Regions from separate parts of the Streptomyces sp. NPDC052023 genome, predicted to be linked through region 4. Evidence: riboswitches for the same ligand, from Rfam matches in the RefSeq annotation. Region 4 holds a riboswitch; each other region holds the start of a gene.
The links. Region 4 has a riboswitch for cyclic di-AMP ahead of ACIHCM_RS24850 (transglycosylase family protein). Riboswitches for the same ligand answer to the same signal wherever they lie in the genome.
Positions count from the first base shown of each region.

Region 1: another riboswitch for cyclic di-AMP. It lies ahead of ACIHCM_RS04110 (M23 family metallopeptidase); the one in region 4 lies ahead of ACIHCM_RS24850 (transglycosylase family protein).
Region 2: another riboswitch for cyclic di-AMP. It lies ahead of ACIHCM_RS30775 (transglycosylase SLT domain-containing protein); the one in region 4 lies ahead of ACIHCM_RS24850 (transglycosylase family protein).
Region 3: another riboswitch for cyclic di-AMP. It lies ahead of ACIHCM_RS15550 (NlpC/P60 family protein); the one in region 4 lies ahead of ACIHCM_RS24850 (transglycosylase family protein).

Region 1 is NZ_JBIUBW010000002.1:15,426-20,138, reverse strand. Features, by position in the region: gene ACIHCM_RS04125 (dihydrofolate reductase family protein) at 1-116, shown strand, start outside; tRNA gene ACIHCM_RS04120 (tRNA-Met) at 203-276, shown strand; gene ACIHCM_RS04115 (PP2C family protein-serine/threonine phosphatase) at 435-1,673, shown strand; cyclic di-AMP (ydaO/yuaA leader) riboswitch at 1,889-2,066, shown strand; gene ACIHCM_RS04110 (M23 family metallopeptidase) at 2,078-3,130, shown strand; gene ACIHCM_RS04105 (PrsW family intramembrane metalloprotease) at 3,233-4,537, opposite strand; gene trmB (tRNA (guanosine(46)-N7)-methyltransferase TrmB) at 4,580-4,713, opposite strand, start outside.
Region 2 is NZ_JBIUBW010000021.1:12,003-16,715, forward strand. Features, by position in the region: gene ACIHCM_RS30765 (hypothetical protein) at 1-235, shown strand, start outside; gene ACIHCM_RS30770 (CocE/NonD family hydrolase) at 258-2,252, shown strand; cyclic di-AMP (ydaO/yuaA leader) riboswitch at 2,534-2,711, shown strand; gene ACIHCM_RS30775 (transglycosylase SLT domain-containing protein) at 2,715-3,188, shown strand; gene ACIHCM_RS30780 (HAD family hydrolase) at 3,152-4,030, opposite strand; gene fahA (fumarylacetoacetase) at 4,387-4,713, shown strand, end outside.
Region 3 is NZ_JBIUBW010000006.1:160,928-165,640, forward strand. Features, by position in the region: gene pcrA (DNA helicase PcrA) at 1-1,735, opposite strand, end outside; cyclic di-AMP (ydaO/yuaA leader) riboswitch at 2,074-2,243, shown strand; gene ACIHCM_RS15550 (NlpC/P60 family protein) at 2,251-3,432, shown strand; gene ACIHCM_RS15555 (hypothetical protein) at 3,547-3,900, opposite strand; gene ACIHCM_RS15560 (NlpC/P60 family protein) at 4,361-4,713, shown strand, end outside.
Region 4 is NZ_JBIUBW010000013.1:107,606-112,318, forward strand. Features, by position in the region: gene ACIHCM_RS24840 (septum formation initiator family protein) at 1-50, opposite strand, end outside; gene eno (phosphopyruvate hydratase) at 162-1,442, opposite strand; gene ACIHCM_RS24850 (transglycosylase family protein) at 2,004-2,702, opposite strand; cyclic di-AMP (ydaO/yuaA leader) riboswitch at 2,706-2,885, opposite strand; gene ACIHCM_RS24855 (transglycosylase family protein) at 3,103-4,203, opposite strand; gene ACIHCM_RS24860 (cytochrome P450) at 4,349-4,713, opposite strand, start outside.

The DNA of each region.
Region 1 (4,713 bases), on a different contig from region 4:
CGTTCGTGGCGGGCGCCGACGGGAGCGGGGTACTGGCGGCGGCCGGGGTGGACGTGGTGGTGGTTCCGGAGTACGCGACGGCGGCCAGGGAACCCAACCGGCACCTGGCCGTGTGAGGGACCTCCAGGTCCTGGTCGGCGCGGGCCTGCGGAAACCGTGGCGCGGAGCGTCCCGCGCATGGCGTACACTGGTGTCATACCGACGCGGGGTGGAGCAGCTCGGTAGCTCGCTGGGCTCATAACCCAGAGGTCGCAGGTTCAAATCCTGTCCCCGCTACTGAAGGCCCGGGGCCGGAATCCAGATCATGGATTCCGGCCCCGAGTCGTTTCCCGGCGCCGGTTCCTCCGTCATCCGGTCGGCCCGTCCGGCTGGTCTCCCGCGCCCGCTCCAGGAACTCTGGACAGGTGCGACGACCTGCGTAACAGGAGACGACAGTGCGGCCTGCGGAGGCAGAGGGAGAGCGGCCGTACGCCAGATCCGGCGACCGCGTCCCCGGTGACCCGGCCCCCGACGCCGCCCCCGGCCCCGGCGGCCCCGCGTCACTCGCCGGCCCGGTGCCACCCGCGCCGCCCCCCGAGGAACGCCCGATCTCCTCTGCCCGCACCTTCGTCCGCTTGCTCCCCGCCCTGCTCCTCGTCATCGGTGGCTGCTACGACTACCTGACCCCCAGCGGCTTCACCGGCGCCCCCCTGTTCACCGCCGCCCCACTCATCGCCGCCCCCCTCCTGTCCTGCCGGGCCACGGTCCTCACCGGCGTCGCGGCCCTCCTGGTGGTCGTGGCCATGGACATCCGGTTCGGCGAGGCCCTGAAGGTCGAGTCGCTCACCGAGGCGGTCACCGTGGCGACGGTCGCCGTTCTCGCCGTGCTGATCAACCGGCTCGTCCGGCGCAGCCATGCCCGCCTCGACTCGGCCTGGGAGATCGCGGAGGCCGCCCAGCTGGCGGTGCTGCCGGAGCCGATGGAGCGGATCGGCGGGTTCGAGATCGCCGCGCGCTACGAGGCCGCCCAGGCGGACGCCTTCATCGGCGGCGACCTCTACGCGGTGCAGGACAGCCGCTACGGCGTACGGCTGGTGGTCGGGGACGTGCGCGGCAAGGGTATGGGGGCGGTGGCGGCGGTCGCGGTGGTCATCGGGGCGTTCCGGGAGGCCGCCGAGCACGAGGCGACGCTGGCGGCGGTCGCGCAGCGGCTGGAGCGGGCACTGACGCGCGAGGCCTCACGGCGGGACGGCGTCGACGCCTTCGAGGGGTTCACCACCGCCGTACTCGCCGAGCTTCCGCACGACGACGGCGTCGTACGGATCCTCAACCGCGGCCATCCGCCGCCGCTGATGCTGTACGCCGACGGCACGGTGAGCGCGCTGCCCGCCCAGGAACCGGCGCTGCCGCTCGGCATGGGCGAGCTGGGCACGTGGGCGGACCGGGCGCAGGAGACGCCGTTCCCGGTAGGGGCGACGCTGTTGCTGTACACCGACGGCCTGTCCGAGGCCCGTGACGCGTGGGGCGCGTTCTACGACCCGGTGGCCGGGCTGGCCGGCCGGACCTTCTGTGGCCCCGGGGAGCTGCTGTGCGCGGTCGCCGACGAGGTCCGCCGGCACAGCGGGGGCGGCACCACCGACGACATGGCACTGCTCGCGGTACGGCGCCCGCACGGCGACTGTCACCGCGGGTGATCGAACGGAAGCCCTCCGCATAACAACTGACATGCAGTCAGATGTGGAGATGACTCTGAATGACGGTCAACTCGCCCGATTTTCGCCGTTCATGGACCTGTACGTCCTGGCAGAAAACGTTAAAGATCAAGTGGAACAGCTTGGAAATCAGGCCCCGGTTCTATTAACGTCCGATAACGCAGCGCGGTCGTCCCAGCCGTCACAAGAGGCGGCTCCGTGCGCACGCGCCGAATCCCGCGCGGGGCCCTCACCGGCCCACAGGGAACCGGGGAACCATCATCTTGGGGTGAATCGGGCGTATGCCGCCGTGGAAGCACGGCTGGTTTACGCGCGTAGGAGACCTTCCTGCTCCGAACCCGTCAGCTAACCCGGTAGGCGAGAAGGAAGGAAAGGAGTACGCCCACGTGGCGTCCAACCGGCCTGCCCCACAGGCCCCGTTCGTGCCGGATCAGCGCACCGCCGACGGCACCGAGACGTTCGTCTACGGCGCACAGCGCACCGACGAGGGCCCGTGGGAGGAGTGGAATCCCACTGCGGAGACCATCCGCCCCGTACGCGGCCGGCATCGCGTCAGCAAGCAGCGCGGCGGCGGGCTCGCCCGCAGCTCCACCGTTCTCGGCGTCGGCGTCATCGCCGCGGTCGGCGCGGGCGGCATGGCGAGCGCCAACACCGGCAAGCCGCCGGTGTCGATCTCGATGCCCGACCTGCCCAACGTCGGCTCGCTGATATCCGACGACTCCGACTCCGACTCCGCCGACACCTCGACCGCGAGCGCGCCGCTCAGCAGCCTCGGTACGGCCACCGCGGCCACCGCGGAGGGCACCACCGGCGCCGGTGAGACGCTGCGCGCCCGCATCATCGCGCAGGCCGAGCAGCAGCAGGAGCAGGTCGAGAGCAAGGCCGCCGCCGAGGCCGTGGCCGCCGCCGAGAAGGCCGCCGCCGAGGCAGCGGCCAAGGCGGAGAAGGAGGCCAAGGAGAAGGCCGCCGCCGCGAAGGCGAAGGCCGAGGAGGAGGCCCGGCAGAAGGCCGAGGCCGAGCGGCTCGCCGCGCTGGCCAAGCAGTTCACGCTGCCGACCTCCTCGTACACCCTCACCTCCACCTTCGGCCAGGCCGGCGCCCTGTGGTCGTCCGGCTACCACACCGGCCTCGACTTCGCCGCGCCGACCGGCACGCCCCTCAAGGCCGTCCACAGCGGCACCATCACCGAGGCCGGCTGGAACGGCTCGTACGGCTACAAGACCGTGCTGACCCTCGACGACGGCACCGAGATCTGGTACGCCCACCAGTCGTCGATCGGCGTCAGCGTCGGGCAGAAGGTCACCACGGGCGAGGTGATCGGCCGCGTGGGCGCCACCGGCAACGTGACCGGGGCCCACCTGCACATGGAGGTGCACACCGGCGACTCCGGTGGCATCGACCCGCTGGCCTGGCTGCGGAGCAAGGGCCTCAACCCCTGAGGGCCTCCTCCTGACGCGCTTTTCACGAACCCCGGCGGTCCTGACGGCAACCCCCCGACGTCAGGGCTGCCGGTTTCGGCTGTCCGGGGGCCGGGGGGCGTCCTACGACCGGTAGGGGTTGTACGCCGGGTAGGGCGCCGCGGGCCCGTGCGCAGGCGCCCAGCCGTACACCGGCGGCATCAGCACCGGCATCGGCGGGGCGGTCGTCCGGGCCGCGTACTCCAGGGCCGGGCGGGCGATCTCCCGGCGGCTCCACAGCTCCTGGAGCAGCTCACGTTCCCGTACGACGAAGTCGGTGCGGGCCCGGCCCCGGCGGCCCCGGTGCCGGAGGAAGGCCAGGGACGTGGCGTACGCCTCGTACTGTGAGACCGCCCGGGCGGCCGGTCTGCCGAGGTGGTGGCCCGCGTACTCGCGGGCAAGCCGGCGGGCCCGCATCGAGCCGAGGGCGAAGGGCTCGGACGGCGAGATCCAGCCGGCCACGACGTAGGCCGGGAGCTCCTCGCGGACGGTCCGCAGCTCCCGCTGCCGCGTCCAGATCACCAGCCAGGTCAGCAGCCCGAACGCGGGGACCATGAAGCCGCCGTACACCGCGAGGAACCCGTAGTCACCGAAGGTCGCAGAGCCGTTCCAGAAGGCGTGCATCCCCATCGCGAGCAACAGCCCCGTCGGCGGGAGCAGCACGCGGCGCAGCCGCTGGCGCTCCGCGGCGAGCGCGGCGATGCCGAAGCCGATGCCGGTGAACACGGTGAACAGGGGGTGCGCGAACGGCGACATGATGACCCGCACGAAGAACGTCGCGGCGGTCACGGAGGCGATCCCGCTGTGGCCGGCCAGCTGGTCGGTGCCGAACGCGGTGCCGAGGTAGAGGATGTTCTCGGTGAAGGCGAAGCCGGTGGCGGTCACCCCGGCTATGACGACGCCGTCGAGGATTCCGGTGAAGTCGCGGCGCCGGAAGAGGAAGAGCAGCAGGATCGCGGCCGCCTTCGCGGACTCCTCGACGATCGGGGCTATGACCGTGGCACCCCAGGTGTCGGCGCTGGCCGGGTCCGCGGTCGCTATCCATCTGGTCGCGAAGCTGTTCGCGATGATGGCGATCAGCGCGGCCGCGCAGGCGCCCCAGGAGAAGGCGAACATCAGGTTCCGCCAGGGGCCGGGTTCGACCCGGTCCAGCCAGCGGAAGACGGCTATGAGCAGCGGCACGGGCAGGACCGCGAGGCCGAGCCCCACCAGGAAGCCCTGGGTGCCGGTCTGCTCCCGGACCAGGGCCAGGATCACCAGGCCGGACAGCGCGAGCAGCGTGATCAGCGCGCCGTACCGCACCCACCGCCGGTGCCACCAGTGCGCGTGCCGCAGGGGGCCGCCGAGGGGGATGCCGGGATGCGTCGGGTACGGGGGACTGGTCGCCACGGCATTGACCCTAACGAGGGGAGATTCGAACGAGGGAACGTTTTACGGCTGACCTTCGTGCGCCACGCGACGGAAGAGCAGGTCGTTCACCACGTGTCCTTTCTCCAGCCCCTGCCCCTCGAAACGGGTGCGCGGGCGGAAGCCGGGGCGTGGCGCGAAGCCACCGTCGGGCCGGG
Region 2 (4,713 bases), on a different contig from region 4:
TCTCGCGGTGCCGTTCGCGGCAGCACACGCGCTGCCCGGGGGCCTCATCGTCGGCCTGCGCACGCTGGTGTCGATCGCGACGGGCGTGGCCCTCGGCGGCCTGCCCTTCCTCCTGATGGCCCACTCCTTCCGCCCCGCCCGGTCCGGCACCGACGGCGCGATCACCGTCGCCCCCGGCCTGGCGGAGCCGGTCGCAGGACCCCGGCCGCGCCGCACGACGCTCCCGGTCCACTGAAGCCATCCCTGGGGTCACGCTCATGCGCATCCGTACGTCCTTCCCCTACGAGACGACTCATCAGGACCTCCGTATCCCGCTGCCCGACGGAACCCGGTTGTACGCGCGCGTGTGGCGCCCGATCACCGGCGAGCCCGTACCGGCGCTCCTGGAGTACCTCCCGTACCGCCTGACCGACTGGACCGCGCCCCGCGACCATCAGCGCCACCCCTGGTACGCCGGCCACGGCTACGCCTCCGTCCGCGTCGACGTGCGCGGGCACGGCAACAGCGAGGATGTCCCGACGGACGCGTTTTCCGCGACCGAACTGGCCGACGGGGTCGAGGTGGTGAACTGGCTGGCCGCGCAACCCTGGTGCGACGGCAAGGTCGGGATGTTCGGCATCTCCTGGGGCGGCTTCAACTCCCTCCGGATCGCGGCCCTCGCGCCCGAGCCGCTCAAGGCGATCGTCGCGGTCTGCTCCGCGGACGACCGTTACGACAACGACGTGCACTACATGGGAGGTTCCGTCCTCGCCGCCGGCATGCACGCGTGGGCGGCGGCCATGCTCGCCTTCGCCTGCCGCCCGCCCGACCCGCACCATGTCGGCGATGCCTGGCGGGAGATGTGGCTGCGGCGCCTCGAAGAGGTCGAGCCCTTCGTCCACACCTGGCTCGCCCACCAAGGACGCGACGACTACTGGCGGCAGGGCGGCGCCGGCGAGGACTACGGCGCCGTCGGAGCCGCGGTGCTGGCGGTGGGCGGCTGGCACGACCCCTACCGCGACAGCGTGCTCCGCCTGGTCGAGCGCCTCCCGGCGGACCGCGTCCGCGGCCTCATCGGCCCCTGGTCGCACCAGTACCCCGACCGCGGCATGCCGCCCGGCACGGCGATCGGCTTCCTCCAGGAGACCCTGCGCTGGTGGGACCACTGGCTGAAGGGCGAGGACACCGGCGCGATGTCCGAGCCGCTGCTGCGGTCCTACGTCATGGACGCGCATCCCCCGGCCCCCGGGTACGAGACGCTGCCCGGCCGCTGGGTCGGCGAGCCCGCATGGCCCTCACCCCATGTGACGACGGTCACGTACGCCCTGCGGGGCGAGCCCGTGCTCGTCCGGTCGCCCCAGCACACCGGCGTCGACGCGGGGCGCTTCGTCCCGTCCGGGGGCGAGGCCGACCTGCCGCCGGACCAGCGGGAGGAGGACGCGCGCGGGGCAAGCTTCGACTTCGCGGTGCCGGAGGAGACGTGGGTGCTGGGGCGGCCGCGGGTACGGCTGCGGCTGACCTCGCAGGTGCCGCGCGGGCAGGTCGTCGCGCGCGTGTGCGACGTGGCGCCGGACGGCTCCTCGACCCTGGTGACACGGGGCGTGATCAACCTCTCCGCGCGCGAGGGGCGTGACCGGGTCACGCCGTGGGTCCCAGGGGCCACCGGGGACGTCACCTTCGAGCTCAGCGGCATCGGGTACGCCTTCCCACCCGGCCACCGCATCCGCCTCGCCGTCTCCTGTGCGTACTGGCCCTGGATCTGGCCCCAGCCGGACTCGTCAGCCGGCTTCACCCTGGACCCCTCCGGCAGCGCCCTCGAACTGCCGGTACGCGCGCGTGCCGTGGGCCCACCGCTCACCTTCGGCGAACCGGAGCAGTACGGGCCGCTCGGCGTCGCCCAGCCGGCCACGCTCGACGAACCGCGCCCGGAGCGGCTGGTCGTGCGGGACGTGGCCAAAGGCGAGTGGCGGCTGGAGGTCGACCCGCGCTGCGGCGGCACGCGCATGCACCCCGACGGGCTGGAGTACACCGAGGACGCGCTGGAGACGTACACCGTCCGTGAGGACGATCCGCTGTCGGCCCGCACCCGCTCGGACTGGTCGATCCGGCTGCACCGCCCGGAGTTCGCCTGGGACACGACGATCCGCACACGGTCGGAGATCGCCTGCACGGCGGAATATTTTTTGACCTCGAATGAGGTGATTTGCACCGATGGCGCAGAAGTGGTCTTCCACCGCACCTGGGAAGAGCGAATTCCACGGACCGCCGGTTAACTAGGACTTGGGCCTATTGCCCGATTTGCCATTCTTCTGCTCGCGCGTGACTTGGCTCACTCGGACGCCTTCACGATTTCCTTACAGAGGTCCCGCGACCTGCCTTTGCGCACAACCGAGTTGACCGTTGCCGGACGCGAAGGATCAAGGGCGCCAAACAGGCAATTCGAAGATCAAATCCCGCGATATGTGAAATCGCCACTTGTTTCGGACATGTGCTCTCGCATACGTTCCCGGCCAGTCGGGCGGAACGCCGAATCCTGCCGCCGCCCGAGCCACCCATGACGGACTCACTCACCGCACGGCAGGAGCGGGGGACCCAGGTGGATTGCCGGACCGGAGGCCGTACAGCACGGCACACCGGAACGGCTCGGGGTGAAGTCGCACTCGCAAGAGGCGGCCGGGCACCTCCCCGCCCGAACCCGACAGCTCACCTCGCAGGCGCCGGAGAGGACAGTCCCCATGACTGCAAACGGTCAGCACAGCCGCACCGCCCGCATCGCCCGCAGGCTCGCCGTCGCCGGTACCGGCGCCGCCCTGCTCGCCCTGCCGCTCGTCGGCGCCACCACCGCGTCCGCCGCCACGCCCGCGGCCGTCACCTCGGTCACGACGTACCCGAACAACCTGGACGGCTGGATCCGCCAGTCGCTCGACATCATGGCGCAGCAGGGGATCCCGGGCTCGTACGACGGCATCCACCGCAACATCATGCGTGAGTCGTCCGGCAACCCGAACGCCATCAACAACTGGGACTCCAACGCCGCCAAGGGCACCCCGTCCAAGGGTCTGCTCCAGGTCATCGACCCGACCTTCGCGGCCTACCACGTGCCCGGCACGGCGTACGACCCGTACGACCCGGTCGCCAACATCACCGCCGCCTGCAACTACGCGGCCGACCGCTACGGCTCCATCGACAACGTCTTCGGCCCGTACTGAGCCTCGGCCAGCAGCCGTTCGAGGACGACGGCGACGCCGTCGTCCTCGTTCGACAGGGTGATCTCGTCAGCCACCGCCTTGAGCTCGGGGTGGGCGTTGGCCATGGCGACGCCGTGCGCCGCCCAGTCGAACATGGGGATGTCGTTGGGCATGTCCCCGAAGGCGATGGTCCGTTCCGGGCCGAGGCCCAGGTGCCGGACCGCCAGCGCAAGTCCCGTCGCCTTGGTGATGCCGCACGGCTGGAGCTCGACCGTTCCCGGTCCCGACATGGTGACGGTCGCGAGCGAACCGACCACCGCGCGGGCCACCGCCGCCAACTCGTCGTCGGACAGGGTCGGATGACGCAGCAGCACCTTGCTGATCGGCGCGCACCACAGGTCGTCGCGGCGATCGATCCGCACCGCCGGCAGCGTGGGGTGCGGCATGAGATACCCCGGCTCGATCAAGGTGAGCCCGTCGACGCCGTCCTGGTCGACGGCCGCGTACACCTGTCCGACCTCGGCCTCGATCTTGCCGAGCGCGGTCTCCGCGAGTTCCCGGTCCAGCGTCACGGACCACAGCAGCCGATCCGCGCCGGCGTCGTACAACTGCGCGCCCTGCCCGCACACCGCGAGCCCCCCGCCGCCCAGGAGTTCCAGCAGCGGCCGCACCCTCGGCGCCGGCCTGCCGGTCACCACCAGATGCCGGGCTCCGGCCGCCGAGACCCGCGCGAGCGCGGCGAGGACACGGTCGGAGACCGTGTCGTCGCCACGGAGCAGCGTTCCGTCCAGGTCGGTGGCGATGAGGGCGTAGTCGGTGCGCGCGTACTCAGTGCGCGCGGCATATGCGATGGGTGCGGCCATGATCCGAGAATACGGACAGCGGACCCGCACCGTTCATTCCCAACTACCTTCACACCGTCTGCTTTTCACCCTCACGTGGCGCCGGGGAGGACCTGCGCCGGGTTCGCCGTCCGTGCCCGCAGGGTGCCGCCCGCTGTTGTCAGTGGCCGGTGCGATGCTTGCTTTCACTGCGCTGACGGATCGGGGGCGGTCATTGTGACGGGTCGGTGGGACATGCGGCGACGCGAAGGCACAAGGAGCTATTCAGGACATTCAGTGCCTTCAACGCGTTTCACACACTGCCCAAGACGGGTGCCGCAGCCGTAACGTGATCAGCGACCGCATGGACCGCGCGTACGAAAGTGAGGCAGCACCCCATGCCCCCCTTCGATGTCCCCGAGGGTGACCCCTTCGGTCCGCACAACCTTCCGTACGGCGTGTTCTCACCCGCCGGGTCCGCCGAGCGGACGGTGGGTGTCCGCCTCGGCGACCACGTCCTCGACGCCGGCGCGGCCGCCCTGGCGCTCGGCTCCCCGTACGCGGAGCTGCTGGCCCGCCCGACCCTCAACCCGCTGCTCGCCGCCGGCCGCACGGCCTGGTCGGACGTCCGTCGCGCGCTCACCGCCTGGGTCACCGTGCCGTCACACCGCGAGTCCCTCGCCCCGCTGATGCACCCCTTGTCCTCGGTGACCCTGCACCTTCCG
Region 3 (4,713 bases), on a different contig from region 4:
CCTGCAACTCGGCGAGGTAGCCCGTGCGTTCGAGCACCGCCTCCAGGATCGTGGCGGGTCCGGCGCCGGACTCGACGATCGTACGGAGGTCCTCCATCAGCGTGTTGAACCGCTTGACGGCGTTCGTGGAGCGGGCGGCCATGCCGTACGCCTCGTCGACCCGCTTGAGCGCCTGCGGGAAGCTGATCTTCTCGCGCTGGGAGAGCGCGTCGATCATGGCCTCCGCACGGTCGCCGATGCCCCGCTTGGGGACGTTGAGGATGCGGCGCAGCGGGACCGAGTCCTCCGGGTTGGCCAGCACCCGCAGGTAGGCCAGGACGTCCCGGACCTCCTTGCGCTCGTAGAAGCGGACGCCGCCGACGACCTTGTAGGGCAGTCCGACGCGGATGAAGATCTCTTCGAAGACACGGGACTGGGCGTTCGTACGGTAGAAGACGGCGACGTCGCCCGCCTTCGCGTCGCCCGCGTCGGTGAGTCGGTCTATCTCGTCGGCGACGAACTGCGCCTCGTCGTGCTCGGTGTCGGCGACGTAGCCGGTGATGCGCGCGCCCGTCCCCGCGTTGGTCCACAGGTTCTTGGGGCGGCGGGACTCGTTGCGCTCGATGACGGCGTTGGCCGCGGAGAGGATCGTCTGGGTGGAGCGGTAGTTCTGCTCCAGCAGGATCGTGGTCGCGTCCGGGTAGTCCTCCTCGAACTGGAGGATGTTGCGGATGGTCGCGCCGCGGAAGGCGTAGATCGACTGGTCGGCGTCACCCACCACGCACAGCTCGGCGGGCTCGAGGTCGCCCTCGGCGGGCGGCACGTCGACGTTCTCGGCGGCGCGCTCGCCGGTGCCGACGAGTTCGCGCACGAGGGCGTACTGGGCGTGATTGGTGTCCTGGTACTCGTCGACCAGGACGTGCCGGAAGCGGCGGCGGTAGTGCTCGGCGACGTCCGGGAACGCGCGGAGCAGGTTGACCGTCGTCATGATCAGGTCGTCGAAGTCGAGGGCGTTCGCCTCGCGCAGACGGGACTGGTACAGCGCGTAGGCCTGGGCGAGGGTCTTCTCGAAGCCGTCGGTGGCCTGGGCGGCGAAGTCCTCCTCGTCGATCAGCTCGTTCTTGAGGTTGCTGATCTTGGCGCTGAAGGACTTGGGCGGGAAGCGCTTGGGGTCGAGGTCCAGGTCGCGGCAGACCAGCGACATCAGACGCTTGCTGTCGGCGGCGTCGTAGATCGAGAAGGACGAGGTGAAGCCGAGCTTCTTGGACTCCCGGCGCAGGATGCGCACGCATGCGCTGTGGAAGGTCATCACCCACATCGCGTTCGCCCGGGGGCCGACGAGCTGCTCGACGCGCTCCTTCATCTCGCCCGCGGCCTTGTTGGTGAAGGTGATCGCGAGGATCTGGCCCGGATGCACCCCACGCTCGGCGAGGAGGTGGGCGATGCGGTGGGTGAGGACGCGGGTCTTTCCGGAGCCGGCGCCGGCCACGATGAGCAGGGGGGAGCCGGAGTGGACCACGGCGGCACGCTGGTTGTCGTTCAGCCCCTCCAGAAGCGCGGCGGAGTCCAGGGCGGGGCGCGGGGCGCCGTCGCGGTAGTAGGCGTCCCGGTCCGGGGGTGCGTCGAACTTCCCGCCGAACAGATCGTCCGGAAGCGGCTCCGGAGCGTGATCGTCCTCGGGCGGCGGCGGAGGCTCCTCGCGGGCCCGTGGGGCCTGGAGGTCCGCCAGGAAGCTGTCGTCAAAGAGGCTGCTCATCGCTCTCCGAGTCTAGGGCGCCCCACCGACAACCCGTGGCCACCCCGAAAAGATGCCGGGCCCTGAAGCCGGATGATCTCTCCGAGGGGGCCGGATCCGGACACGAGAGAGGCGGGCGCCCCACGGGGACGATCTCGCGCACCCGCACCCGCACCCATCCGCACCCGCACCCACCACACCCTCACCGTCCGAACACGCTCTCACGCGGGCCGTGACGGCTGACTGAAGGTCACGAAAATGTATCGGGCATATCACCCACCAACCTTCACACGGGCCACACAAGTTGGCTACCGTGCCGGGCAGGCCGCCCGACTCTCACCGGCGAACGTCGCCGGGCCGTGCGGCCTCCGCCGAGTCCGGTGCGCCCAAGGCAGCCGGAGCCGGGGACCCAACCGAACTTGGGGTGAATCGGCCCATATCCCTCCTGGGAGCGGGCCGTAGGGCAACCCTTCCGAACCACCCGCCCGAACCCGACAGCTAACCCGGTAGGCGGCAGATGGAAGGAGTCGCCTCCTTTGGCGTCGCACCGCAAGTCGCGCTCCACCGGCGCGCGGGTAGCAGGCATACGCACCCCGGCCCTCGCCACCGCTGCCCTGACCTCCGTGGCCCTGCTCTCCCAGACCGCCAACGCCGAGCCCTCGGCCGACGACAAGCCGAGCCTCGAGGAGGTCGAGAAGAAGGTCGACGATCTCTACCGCCAGGCGGAGTCGGCGACCGAGAAGTACAACGCGGCCAAGGAGAAGACCGCGAAACAGCGCAAGCGCGTCGACACCCTCCTGGACGACGTGGCCCAGCGCACACAGAAACTGAACGAGGCGCGTGAGGAACTGGGGACGTACGCCGCCGCCCAGTACCGCACCGGGGCCTCGGTCCCCGACACCGCCACCTTCCTGCTCGCCGACTCCCCGCAGGACTACTTCGACCAGAGCCAGCTGATGGGCCGCCTGACCAGCCATCAGAAGGACGCGGTCGACGAGTACTTCACCGAGCAGTCCGCGACGATGAAGAAGCGGCAGGAGGCCACCCGGAGCCTGGACACCCTCACCGAGTCGCAGAGCGATCTGCGCACGGCCAAGGCCACCGTCCAGAAGAAGCTGGCCGACGCGCGGACCCTGCTGTCGGAGCTGACCGCCGAGGAGAAGGCCCGCCTCGCGGCCATCGAGAAGAAGAAGCAGGAGGAGGCCGAGCGCAAGGCCGCCGAGCTCGCCCGGCAGCAGGCGGAGGAGCAGCGGCGCCAGGAGGCGGCTCAGCAGGAGCAGGAGTCGGCGGGCGGCGGTGGCTCAGCGGGCGCGGGCACCGAGGCCGGCTCCGGCACCTCCACGCCGGACTCCGCGTACGGCACCAAGGCGGAGAAGGCGCTCGCCTTCGCCCGCGCACAGATCGGCAAGCCGTACGTCTGGGGCGCCACCGGCCCCGAGTCCTACGACTGCTCCGGCCTGACCCAGGCCGCGTGGAAGGCCGCCGGCGTCTCGCTCCCCCGCACCACCTACGACCAGGTCAACGCCGGAACGACGGTGTCCGTCGCCGCCGCCCGGCCGGGCGACCTGGTGTTCTTCTACGACGACGTCACCCACGTCGGCCTCTACATCGGCAACGGCATGATGATCCACGCCCCGAAGCCGGGCACGTACGTCCGCGAGGAGTCGGTCTTCTACGACGGCGAGTCCTCCATCCACAGCGTCGTCCGCCCGGCCTGACACCGGCGCCGAAAGGCGCTCCGGCGTGCGCTCCGGGACGCTCTCCGGGGAGGCCGTCGAAGGGCACGCGCGCGTGCGGCGGATTTCCGCGGCACGCGCGCGTGGGGCGGATCGTCAGGTCCAGAGCACGGCGATGAAGACGTTCGCCGTGGTCAGGAGTCCCACCAGGCCGAACATGCCCTTGTCCACCTTCTCGTCGTCCCGCTTCACATAGACGAGGCCGAGGATCACGATCAGCAGCGCCAGCTTCACGCCGATCTTGATGTTGTCGACGGGCTGGTCGTCGGCCTGGTTGAGGCCCACCAGGATCACGCCGGTGACCAGCATGGTCAGCGCGCCGTGCAGCATCGCGGGGACGAATCGTGCGGTGCCCTGTCCCATCGCCTTCATCTGGGTGAGGAAGCCACCGAGCAGGGAGGCGATGCCGATGATGTGCAGGCCGACGAAGAGGTGGATGAGTACGTCCATGGGGCCGGAGCCTAATGAGGGGGCATCGGGCCCCCGACACCGGGTCACCCACGGCACGCCCACCCGGCGGCTGCATATATGCGCCCCATAGCATCCTCGGGCTTCCACCCGCCCCGGAATCGCCGCATCGGTCATCGCACTGCGTGAAGACGATGGCCCCGAATCGCGATCTCGGTCACATACGGTCACCCGCCGCTCCTCTGCCGTCACTTCCGCACAAGACGTCACCACGCCGACACGCCCGGGTTTAGCGTCCTCCACCAGGTGACCGGCACCCCACCACCGCCCCTGGCCAGAGGCGGCAGCCGGGCACCACCGCCGAGAAGGTCCGGCGGCGCCCCGCATCCCCTGTGCGGGGCGCCGCCGGACGCGTCAGCCGCCCCGGAGCGGTCGTACCTCCAACCGGTGGCCGCACGGAACCGGCGGTCGCCCGAGTCGTACGAAAGGACGTGCAGTCCACGTGGCAGCGCACCGCAAGCCCCGACCACGCTCGGCCCCCGGCACCAGGGCCCGCACGGCGGCGACGATCGCCCTTGCGGGCGCGGCGACCGCGACGGGTCTCGAGGGGACCGGTCACGCCGAGCCTCAGCTGACGCCGGGCCAGGTCAAAGCCAAGGTGGACCAGCTGTACCAGGAGGCGGAGGTCGCCACCGAGAAGTACAACGGCGTGAAGGAGCAGACCCGGGCGGCACAGCAGCGGCTCGGCAGCCTGCAGGACGAGGCGGCCCGCAAGGAGGACCGGCTCAACTCCGCCCGGGACGCGCTCGGTTCGTACGCCGCCGCCCAGTACCGGGACGGCGGCCTCGACCCCGC
Region 4 (4,713 bases):
AGCCTGAGCCTGGTCGCGGTGGAGAAACGGTCGCGTTCCTTCACGGCCATTTCGGCTCTCGCCTCCCCATGCCTGCGTGGTGCACACGCGCGTACGTCCCCGCACACGGTACGGGACCGGGTGCGGGGACGTACGTACGACGCTTCCTACGAGGGCGTCGCTCAGCCCTTGAAGCGCGGGAAGGCGCTGCGGCCGGCGTACACCGCGGCGTCGTCGAGGATCTCCTCGATACGCAGCAGCTGGTTGTACTTGGCGACGCGCTCGGAACGGGCCGGGGCGCCGGTCTTGATCTGGCCGCAGTTGGTGGCGACGGCGAGGTCGGCGATGGTGACGTCCTCGGTCTCGCCGGAGCGGTGGGACATCATGCACTTGAAGCCGCTGCGCTGGGCCAGCTCGACGGCGTCCAGGGTCTCGGTGAGCGAGCCGATCTGGTTGACCTTGACCAGCAGGGCGTTGGCGGCGCCGTCCTCGATGCCGCGGGCCAGGCGCTCCGGGTTGGTGACGAACAGGTCGTCGCCGACGAGCTGGACCTTGTCACCGAGCTTGTCGGTGATGGTCTTCCAGCCCTCCCAGTCGTCCTCGAACAGCGGGTCCTCGATGGAGACGAGCGGGTACGCGTCGACGAGCTCCGCGTAGTACTCGGTCATCTCGGCGGCCGAGCGGTCCTTGCCCTCGAAGGTGTAGACGCCGTCCTTGTAGAACTCGGACGCGGCCACGTCGAGGGCCAGGGCGATCTGCTCGCCGGGCGTGTAGCCGGCTTCCTTGATCGCCTCCAGGATGAGGTCGAGGGCCTCGCGGTTGGAGCCGAGGTTCGGGGCGAAGCCGCCCTCGTCGCCGAGGCCGGTGGCCAGGCCCTTGCCCTTCAGCACCTTCTTGAGGGTGTGGTAGACCTCGGCGCCCCAGCGCAGGGCCTCGGAGAAGGACTCCGCGCCGATCGGGGCGATCATGAACTCCTGGATGTCCACGTTGGAGTCGGCGTGCGAGCCGCCGTTCAGGATGTTCATCATCGGCACCGGCAGCAGGTGCGCGTTGGGGCCGCCCAGGTAGCGGAACAGCGGCAGGTCGCTGGCCTCGGAGGCGGCGTGCGCCACGGCGAGCGAGACGCCGAGGATGGCGTTGGCGCCGAGGGAGCCCTTGTTGTCGGTGGCGTCCAGGTCGAACATCGCCTGGTCGATCAGGCGCTGCTCGGTGGCGTCGTAACCGACCAGCTCCGGGCCGATCTGCTCGATGACGGCGAGGACGGCCTTCTCGACGCCCTTGCCGAGGTAGCGGTTGGGGTCGCCGTCGCGGAGCTCGATGGCCTCGAAGGCGCCGGTGGAAGCGCCGGACGGAACGGCGGCACGACCCGTGCTGCCGTCGTCGAGGCCGACCTCGACCTCGACCGTGGGGTTGCCTCGGGAGTCCAGGATTTCCCGGGCTACGACGACGTCGATGGACGGCACGAGCATCTCCTTCGTGGATGTGACGCGGTTTAGCAGGACCGCAGCGGCTCTGCGAGACGAGCCTAACCGCCTCCGTGCGATCGGCCAGCCGGTCGCCCATCTCGTGGACGGAACCGAGAGTAAATTGTTTCCGAACGAAACAAAGACGGGGGCGCACGGGGTGGGAAGCGGGGGGTGAGGGGGCGGGGGGCCGGCGGACGGCGACCCGGGGGACGCCGGATGGCCGAGACCGCGGGGCAGGTGGATGTCCGGTGGGCGGCATCGGCGCGGTGCACGGGCGATGAAGGGCCGGGACCCCAGGCGAGCGCGTGTCCTTGCGGGTGGCATCGGCGCGGCGCGCGGCCGGCATGCAGGGCGAGGGGGCGCCTGGGGCGGCGCACGGCTGAGACAGGGGGGCGGCTGACCGACGATCCCGATAGCGGCGCACCGATGCGGGGCGTAAAAAAGCCCCGCCCCGGTGCGTACGGGGGAACACGCACCAGGGCGGGGAGCCCGTGGGGACGGGGGGTGACCCTCACGGGAGCCTCTGGGGCCTCCGGCGGGCCGGCGGCGTACGCCGTCCTACTTCAGGTGCAGCTGCTGACCCGGGAAGATGAGGTCGGCGTCCTCGACGATGTCCTTGTTCAGCTGGAACAGCTTCTCCCAGCCACCCTTGACGTCGTGCTCGGCGGCGATGGTGCTGAGGGTGTCACCCTCGGCGACCTTGTACTCGCCGTCGCCCTTCTTCACCTTGTCGCCGGTCGGCGTGGTGACCGTCTCCTTCGCGGCCGGACGCTCCTCGGAACGCGAAGCCGGCTGCTCCTCGGTCGCCCGCGTGCTGGTGTCGGTGCTCTGCGACTCGTTCGCGGCGGAGCCGCTGTCGGTGGAGCCACCGCCGGTGTACGCGGCGTTCGACAGGCCCGTGCCGCAGACCGGCCAGGCACCCTTGCCCTGGCCCGCGAGCACCTTCTCGGCGATCTGGATCTGCTGCTCCTTGGAGGCCTGGTCGGCCGTGGAGGCGAACTGCGTGCCGCCGTACGCGGCCCAGGTCGAGGCGGAGAACTGCAGACCGCCGTAGTAACCGTTGCCGGTGTTGATGGACCAGTTGCCACCGGACTCGCACTGGGCGACGGTGTCCCACTCGGAGGCCGTGGCGGCGGAGGCGCTGCCGGCGGCCATCAGCGGCGCGGCGACGGCGGCGGCACCGGTGACGCCGACCGCGGCGATGGCGCGAACGGCCTTGGACGGACGACGGTGCTTGCCCTTGCTGGAAAACAGCATGGTTGATCCCCTCACCGACGCCTGCGAGGTGAGCTGTCGGGTTCGGGCCGGTTGAGTTGCCCGGCCACACCTCCCTGGGAGGCGTGGCTTCACCCCAAGCCGGTTCCGGCGCTGAGTCTCCTCAACTGCCGGGCCCGGCACCTACCTTGGGTCCCCCGCTCCTGCCTACGGCGCTTGACGCGACGACTGTTCCCGGCCGGCCGCTGGCAGGATTCGGCGTTGCGGCAACCGGGGCTCGTGTTGACGAGCGGTCATGACCGTAGACAGGCGATCGACGGAATTTCAAAGACGATCAGGGCTTCTGAGACTCATCCCACACTTTCGCCAAAACGGACATTCAGCTCGAAGTGTGACGTGAACTCCCGCCGCCCGCAGGCCGTTTCCGGGCCTGCTCGCCGGCCTACTCCGCCCGGATGTCGAGCTCCTGACCGGGGACGATGTGGTCGGGGTCGGCACCGAGGGCGTTCTTGTTCCCGGCGTACAGCGCGGCCCATCCGCCTTGCACGTCAAGGGAGTCGGCGATGCTCCAGAGGCTGTCGCCGTCCCGGACCGTGTATGAACCGTCGACGGCCGCGCGGGTGCCGGCGGCTCCGCGCGAGGCATGCCGCCCGGCGGACTCTCCGGACCTGCCGTCACCCTCGTCCGCGCTGCCCCCTCGGTGCTTGCCGGTGCCGAGGGCTCCGGTGTCGGTGAGGTTCGAGGTGCTCGGCATGCCCGAAGGCACGTCGGAAGACGGGGAACTTGAGGGGGATTCGCCCGATTCAGGGGATTCGCTGGAGCTGGGGGATCCACTGGAATCGGGAGAGGTGGATCCGCCGGCCTCCTGGGAGGTGGAACCGTCGGACGGGCGGGATTGGCCGGATTCGCCGGATTCAGTGGAGTCCGGGGAATTCGTTGGGTTTGCCGGACTCGATGGCTTCGCGGAATCCGTGGGCGCACCGGAACCATGCGACTCATCGGCGTCGCTGGAGCCGCCGGAACCGCTGGAGCCGTCGGCATGGCTACGGCCGGACGAGTGGGACAAGCCGAGCGAGTTGGACAGACTTCCCGAATCGCTGGATCTCGTATGCGACGGCGTACTGGAGGCGTCACCGGCCACCCCCGTGTCGACCGCGGCCGACTCGGTGTCCACATCGAGCCCCACCAGCGGCCCGCAGGTCGCCCACGCGCCCACGCCCTGGTCCGCGAGGACCTTCTCGGCGACGGCGATCTGCTGCGAACGACTGGCCCGGTCCGCGCTCGCGGCGTACATGAGGCCGCCGTACTTCTCCCAGTCCTGCTGGGAGAGTTGCAGCCCGCCGTAGTAGCCGTTGCCCGTGTCGGCGCTCCAGGAGCCACCGGTCTCGCACTCCGCGACCCGGTCCCATGTCGTTCCGCCGGCGGCGCTCGCACCGGTGGCGCCGAGGAGCGGGATGGCGATGGCGGAGCCGGTCACTCCGGCCGCGACGACAAGAGCGGGTGCCTGGCGGGGGCGACGGTGACGACCGTTCCCGGAGAGCATGCGGGGACCTTTCGCGCGACAGCGGGGATCTGCGCGGCAGGTGAAACAGGGGGGCCGCGCTGATGGGTGAACGTATAGGCAGACGATCACTTGTCACAAGTTAATGCCGCACAGATCACGTGAAGATCACATAGTTGAAAGTGCGTCACGTTTCCTGCGCAGGCGTGAACTCCACCGGCAGCGTCCGCAGTCCCCGCATGATGAGCCCCCCGCGCCACCGCAATTCAGCCGGATCCACCGCGAGTCGCAGGTCCGGGAGGCGGGTGAGGAGGGTGGCGAGCGCGGTCTGGCCCTCCAGGCGGGCCAGCGGGGCGCCGAGGCAGTAGTGGATGCCGTGGCCGTAGCCGAGGTGCTGGTTGTCGCGGCGCGCCAGGTCGAGGGTGTCCGGGTCCGCGAACCGCTCCGGATCCCGGTCGGCGGCGGCGAGTACGACGAGGACGGGGTCGCCGGTCGCGATGTCCTGGCCGCCGATGGTGAGCGGCTGGGTGGCGAACCGCCAGGTGGCGAGCT